2 linked regions of the Roseisolibacter agri genome follow. The protein of the gene in region 1 interacts with the protein of each later gene in a pairwise test. Links are inferred from orthologs where the notes say so. Each region holds a gene or a part of one and is shown in the gene's direction. Other genes may lie near its edges.

What was found.
Region 2: the proteins of rosag_RS22280 (region 1) and rosag_RS03945 interact in binary tests that used the Escherichia coli proteins (3 or more experiments, as listed by UniProt). The link is inferred for Roseisolibacter agri from one-to-one orthologs.

What each region holds. Positions count from the first base shown.
Region 1 is NZ_BRXS01000007.1:270,452-273,758, reverse strand. The notes cover bases 81-3,080. They hold rosag_RS22280 (molybdopterin molybdotransferase MoeA), read left to right. Parts: upstream 81-911; coding sequence 912-2,249; downstream 2,250-3,080. Other genes in these bases: rosag_RS22270 (sensor histidine kinase), read right to left, coding at 2,960-3,080; rosag_RS22275 (class I SAM-dependent methyltransferase), read left to right, coding at 2,246-2,935; dacB (D-alanyl-D-alanine carboxypeptidase/D-alanyl-D-alanine endopeptidase), read left to right, coding at 81-915. Outside these bases: more of dacB, read left to right, coding at 1-80; more of rosag_RS22270, read right to left, coding at 3,081-3,307. UniProt on the Escherichia coli protein: Catalyzes the insertion of molybdate into adenylated molybdopterin with the concomitant release of AMP.
Region 2 is NZ_BRXS01000001.1:957,190-960,386, reverse strand. What follows is about bases 149-3,038. They hold rosag_RS03945 (molybdenum cofactor guanylyltransferase), read left to right. Parts: upstream 149-1,195; coding sequence 1,196-1,882; downstream 1,883-3,038. Other genes in these bases: rosag_RS03935 (sensor histidine kinase), read right to left, coding at 2,517-3,038; rosag_RS03940 (response regulator transcription factor), read right to left, coding at 1,813-2,520; rosag_RS03950 (PAS domain S-box protein), read right to left, coding at 149-1,017. Outside these bases: rosag_RS03955 (FdhF/YdeP family oxidoreductase), read left to right, coding at 1-35; more of rosag_RS03950, read right to left, coding at 46-148; more of rosag_RS03935, read right to left, coding at 3,039-3,197. UniProt on the Escherichia coli protein: Transfers a GMP moiety from GTP to Mo-molybdopterin (Mo-MPT) cofactor (Moco or molybdenum cofactor) to form Mo-molybdopterin guanine dinucleotide (Mo-MGD) cofactor.

The sequences.
Region 1 (3,307 bases):
CGCGCGGGCGCGCGGCCCGGCGACTCGGTGACGGTGCAGGTCACGCCCGCGGCCGACGCGCTGCCGCTGCGCGTGGACGTGCGCACGGTGACGCCGGGGATCGCCAGCGGCCGCACGGCCACGCGCGTGCGCGCGCGGTGGGACGCGCGCGAGGCCCGCCACGTGCTCGAGGGCGTGGTGTCGGTGAACGACAGCGCCGTGCTGACGCTCGCGCAGCGCGACGCCAACGGTGCCTTCCTGGGGGCGCTGCGCACGGCGCTCCGGACGCGTGGCATCACGATCGGCGGCGCGGAGCCGCGCGTCAGCAAGGAGCCGGTCGCGCCGGTCGGCGACACGCTGTTCGTCACGCAGTCGCTGCCGCTGCGCGAGGTGATGCCGGCGTTCGAGAAGCCGTCGCAGAACCAGATCGGCGAGCTGCTGCTGAAGACGATGGGGCTGGAGAAGACGGGCGTCGGCACCGCGGACAGCGGGCGCCGCGCGATGGAGCGGCAGCTGGCGACGTGGGGCGTGGCGGCCGAGCGCGACGTCGTGATCCGCGACGGCAGCGGGCTGTCGCGCCACGACTACGTCACGCCGCGCGCGCTCGTGCGCGTGCTCGACGCGATGCGCCGCGACCCGAGCTTCCGCCTCTTCTACGACGCGCTGCCCATCGCGGGCGTGGACGGCACGATCCGCTCGCGCATGAAGGGGACGCCGGCCGAGGGGAACGTGCACGCGAAGACGGGCACCCTCGACAAGGCACGGTCGCTCTCGGGCTACGTGACCACCGCCGACGGCGAGATGCTGCTCTTCAGCTTCCTCTGCAACAACTACACGGTGCCGACGGCGCAGGTGGACCGCGTGGCCGACGCGCTCGCGGCGCGGCTCGCGTCGCTGCGACTCGGCGGCGCACGCACGGCGGCCGGCGCGCCGTGAGCCACCCCGCCCCGCGGTCGCGGCTCGCGGTCGCGGAGGCGATCACCGCCGTGCTGGAGGACGTCGCGCCGCTGCCCGCGGAGCGGGTCCCCCTCGCCGATGCGCACGGACGCGTGCTGGCGGAGGACGTCGTGTCGCCCGTCGCGCTGCCGCCGTGGGACAACGCGGCGATGGACGGCATCGCGGTGCTCGCGGCCGACGTGCTCGGCGCGCGCGCGGACGCGCCGGTCGTGCTGCGCGTGGTCGGCACGGTGCCCGCCGGCGGCGCGTGGCGCGGCACGCTGAACTCGGGCGAGGCGGTCCGCATCGCCACGGGCGCGCCCGTGCCCGCGGGCGCCGACGCCGTCGTGCGCGTCGAGGACGTGACCTACGACGGCGACGCGGTGCTGGTGCGCGACGATCGCGACGTGCGGCCCGCGCCCGGCGCGCGCCACAACGTGCGCCCGCGCGGCGAGGACGTCGCCGAGCATCGCGTCGTCGTGGCGGCCGGCACGCGGCTCGGCCCGAGCGGGCTCGCGGTGCTCGCATCGGTCGGCTGCACGAGGCTCTCCGTCGTGCGCCGCCCGCGCGTGGCGCTCGTCGCATCGGGCGACGAGCTGGTGCCGCTCGGCGACGTGGACGCGGTGCGCGCGGGGCGCGGCATCATCGCCTCCAACACCGTCGCGCTGGCGGCGCTGGTGCGCGAGGCGGGCGGCGAGCCGCTCGACATGGGCGTCGCGCCCGACCGGCCCGACGCGCTGCGCGAGCGGCTGCAGGCGGCGCTCGACGCCGACTCCGACGTGCTGCTGACGACGGGCGGCATCAGCGTCGGCGACCGCGATCACGTGCGCGACGCGGTCGCCGCGCTCGGCGGCCGGCTGCGCTTCTGGCGTGTGCGCATGCGCCCCGGCGGCCCGGTCGGGGCGGGCACGCTGCCGCGTGCCTCGCACGCCGACGTGCCCTGGCTCGGCTTGCCCGGCAACCCCGTCTCCACCGTCGTGACCTTCGAGCTGTTCGCGCGCCCGCTGCTGCGCCGCCTCTCCGGCGACGCGCGGCCGTTCCGCCGCGCCGTGCGCGTCACGCTGCGCGAGCCGGTGGATGCGCCGGCGCCGCTCACGCACTTCCTGCGCGTCACGCTCGACGCCGAGGAGTCGGGCGAGCTCGCCGCGCGCCTCACCGGCCCGCAGGGCTCCGGGTTGCTCACCTCCGCCGCGCGCGCGGATGCGCTGCTCGTCGTGCCCGAAGGCGTGACGGCCCTCGCCGCGGGTGCGCCCGCGCGCGCGCTGCTGCTGGGCGAGGGCGCGCTCGACGCGGCCGCGCTCGACGCCGCGACGTTCACCGAGGTGCGCGCATGAGCGACGCGACGCTGGACGCACTGGACGCCGCGCTCGACGCGCGCTTCGACACGGTCACCGAGACGATCCGCCTGCACGACGAGGGCGCACGCGAGTCGTTCGACATCCGCCGTCCGCGCAGCGCCGAGGCGCTCATCGACGAGGACGCGTTCGCGCACGACGAGCGGCTGCCCTACTGGGCCGACGTCTGGCCGTCGGCGCGCGTGCTCGCCGCGCACCTGCTGCAGGAGGGCGGCGAAGGGAAGCGGCTCCTGGAGCTGGGCTGCGGCAGCGGCCTGGTGGCCGCGGCGGCGGCGCGCGCCGGCTACGAGGTCACCGCGAGCGACTACTACGCCGAGGCGCTCGACTTCACGCGCGCGAACGTGCGGCGCGCCGCGGGCGTGGACTGCGAGACGCGCCTCGTGGACTGGCGCGCGCTGCCGGCGGACCTGGGCCACTACGACCGCGTCGTCGCGTCGGACGTGCTGTACGAGAAGCCGTACGCCGCGCTCGTCGCGCGCGCGCTCGCGCACACGCTGCGCCGCGGCGGCGTCGCCTATGTCACCGATCCGGGGCGCCTGGCCGCGCCCGAGTTCGTGGAGCAGGCGCGCGCGCTGGGGCTGGACGTCGGCCAGCCGGTGACCCGCGACGTCGAGGGCTACGGCACGCGGCAGACGATCCGCCTCTACCGCCTACGCCGCCGCTGAGCGCGCGCCGCCCGCTCGCGCGCGTCAGGCGAGCGGCAGCCGCACCACGAAGCGCGCGCCGCCGCCCGGCGCGTCCTCCACGCGCACGCGCCCGCGTCCCGCGCACACGAGCGTGTGCACCACGCTCAGGCCGAGCCCCGTGCCGGTCGCGCCATCGTCGTGCGCCAGGCGGACGAACGGCTCCCAGATGCGGCGCCGGTCGGCGATCGCCACGCCGGGCCCCTCGTCGTCCACCGCGACGTCCACCGTGCCGGGCGCGTCGAAGGCCGCCGTCACGCGGACCGTCTGCCCCGCCGGGCCGTACTTGAGCGCGTTGTCCACGAGGTTCTGCAGCACGTGCCGCAGCGCGCGCTCGTCGCCCAGCACGCGCAC
Region 2 (3,197 bases), on another replicon or contig:
TCGCGCGCTCGGTCGGCGGCGCGCCGCCGGCCTGACGCCGCACGGTCACTCCCGTTCCAGCTTCGCGAGCTGCGGCTCGACCTCGGTCGCCATGCAGTGCGGGCAGATGCCGTGGCTGAAGCGCGTGCGCGTGTGCCGCGCGAGGTAGCTCTCCACCGAGTCCCAGTAGTTCTTGTCGTCGCGGATGCGGCGGCAGTACGAGCAGATGGGGAGGATGGCCTGCAGCGTCTGCACCTCCGCCAGCGACGCCTGCAGCTCGGCGATCAGGCGCGCGCGCTCGTCCTCCGCCGCCCGGCGCGCGGTGATGTCGCGGGCGACGGCGTAGATGGTCCGGTCGTTGGTCGACGGCGCGGAGTTCCACAGCAGCCAGCGGTACGAGCCGTCGCGGCACAGGTAGCGGTTCTCGAAGCCGCGCGCCATGCCGCCGCCGCGCACCTGGCCGTTCTGCTGCAGCGTGCGCTCGCGGTCGTCCGGGTGCACGAACTCGATGAACCGCCGCGCCATCATCTCCTCGCGCGTCCAGCCGAGGGTGCGCTCCCAGGCCGGGTTGAGCCGGCGGAAGTAGCCGCTGAAGTCCAGGAAGCAGAACATGTCCTGCGACACGGCGAAGAAGCGCTCCAGGTCGTGCGTCGCGCGCGCGCCGTGGTACTGGCAGAGCGCGAGCTCCAGCGTCGTGCGCAGCTCGCGGTCGGTGCACGGCAGCACGAGGTCCAGCGGGCCGGGAAGGGCCGCGTCCTCGCGCCCCGCCGCCTCCACCGCGGCATCGGCCCCCAGCAGGCGCACGACCGGCATCGGACGCGCCAGGCGGATCGCCGCCGCCGCCGACGGGCCGTCCACCGGATCGCCGAGCTCCCCGCCGACGACCGCGACGTCCGGCACGCGCTCGGCCGCGAGCGACGCCGCGCGCGCCACCGTGTCCGCGACCGCCTCCACCGCGTAGCCCAGACGCGACAGGCGCGCCGCGATCTCGTCCGCCGCGGCGGGTCGACTCTCGACGATGAGGACGCGCTTGGCCATGCGGAGGGAGGGACGGCGGAGGGAGGAGCGGCCTCGGCGAGGGGCCGCGCGACCGTTGGGGGCCAATCTATCGCGCGCGCGGCCGGCCGCACGATTGACGCGCCGCGCCCCGGCGCCAGCTTGCTCCCGTCCGGACGTCGGCCGCCCCCGGCGTCATGAAGCCCCTGCCATCCGCCCCATGGCCCACCGCGAGCCCCGTGACGAGCGCGCACCGCGGCCCACCGGCGTGATCCTCGCCGGCGGCCGCGCGTCGCGCTTCGGCGGCCGGCCCAAGGGGCTGGAGACGCTCGGCGGCGCCCGCATCGTGGACCGCGTCGCGGCGGCGCTCCGCGCGGCGTGCGACCCGCTGCTCCTCGTCGCCCACGCGCCCGACGCCGGCGACTGGCTGCCCGGCGTCCGCGTCGTCGGCGACGTCCATCGCGACATGGGCGCGCTGGGCGGCCTGCACGCCGCGCTCTGGCACGCGCGCGCGCCGGTCCTCGTCGTCGCCTGGGACATGCCCTTCGTCACACCGGCGCTGCTGGACGCGCTGCTCGCGCTCGGCCGCGCCGGCGCGCGCGCTGCCCTCTCGCTTCACCCCGACGGCCACGCCGAGCCGCTGTGCGCGTACTACGACGCCGCGTGCGTCCGCGAGGCGGAGGCGCTGCTGCGCGCGGGCGAGCGCCGCGCCGCGGCGCTGGGCGGGGCGGTCGGCGCCGTGATGCTCGGCGGAACGGCGCTCGCCGCGCTGGGCGATCCGCGCACGCTGCTGGCGAGCGTCAACACGCCCGACGATCTCGCGCGCGCGGCCCGAGCCTATCGCACGGCCGGCGGCGTCTCGCCCGAGGACGTCAGCAGCCCCAGCTCCAGCGCGTGGCGCACGTAGTCCGCCCGCTCGCTGAACCCCAGCTTGTCGTTGATGCGGCGGCGGTACGTGTCCGCGGTCTTGGCGCTGATGTGCAGCCGCTCGCCGATCTGCGACGGCGTGTAGCCCTGCGCGATGAGGATGAACACCGCGCGCTCGCGCTCGGAGAGCGACTCGTAGCGCGCGCGCGTCGCGTCCTGCTGCGCGCGGCGCGTCCAGCCCGCGGCCAGCACGTGCGCGGCCGACGGCCGCACGTACACGCGCCCCGCCGCCACGGCGCGCAGCGCGTCCAGCAGCTCCGTGCTCGCGGCGTCCTTCACGACGTAGCCGCTCGCGCCGGCCTCCAGCAGCGGGATCAGGTACTCCTCCTCGTCGTGCATCGTCAGCACGAGCACGCGCGGGGTCGTGCCGGCCGGCCCGCGCCGGCGCGCGAGCTCGCGCGTCGCGGTCACGCCGTCCATGCCGCTCATCGAGAGATCCATGACGACGATGTCCGGCGCCAGCCGCTCGCACAGCACCAGCACCTCGTGCCCGTCCGAGGCCTCGCCCACGACCTCGACGTCCGGCGCGGCGCTCAGCAGCGTGCGCAGCCCGAGCCGCACGACGCCGTGGTCGTCCGCCAGCACCACGCGGATGCGCGCCGTCGCGCCCGCGGTCACGCGCCCACCTCGGCCGCCGGCACCGGCGCGAGCGGCACGCGCGCGCGCACCGTCGTGCCCTGCCCCGGGCGGCTCTCCACCTCCAGCCGTCCATCGATCAGTGCCACGCGCTCGCGCATCACGAACAGCCCCATCCCCTCGCGCGACCGCTCGGCCGCCTCGACGTCGAAGCCCTCGCCGTCGTCCGTGACCTCCAGCAGCGCGCTCGCGCCGTCCGTCGCCACGAGGCCGATGCGCACGTCCGACGGCGCGCCGTGGCGCACCGCGTTGCGCAGCGCCTCCTGCGCCACGCGGTAGAACACCGACGCCACCGGGGGCGGCAGCGTGCCGCGCACGTCCGAGACGACGCGCGTCTCGACGCCGCTCTGCTCGCGCGTCCGGCGCGCGAGGAACTCCAGCGCCGCGACCAGCCCCAGATCGTCCAGCACGCGCGGGTGGACGTTGTGCGACAGCGTGCGCACCTCCGCCAGCGACTCGACGACGATCTCGCGCATCACCGCCAGCCGCTCGTGCAGCGCGCCGGCCGGCACCTCGCGCACGGAGGACGTGACCAGCATCTCGAGCGCGCTGAGCTGCTGCGCCGTCGAGTCGTGCAGCTCGCGCGCGATGTGCGCGCGCTCCTGGTCGCCCGCGCTGATGACCTGCGCCGCCAGCGCCCGCATGCGCAGCCGGTCGGC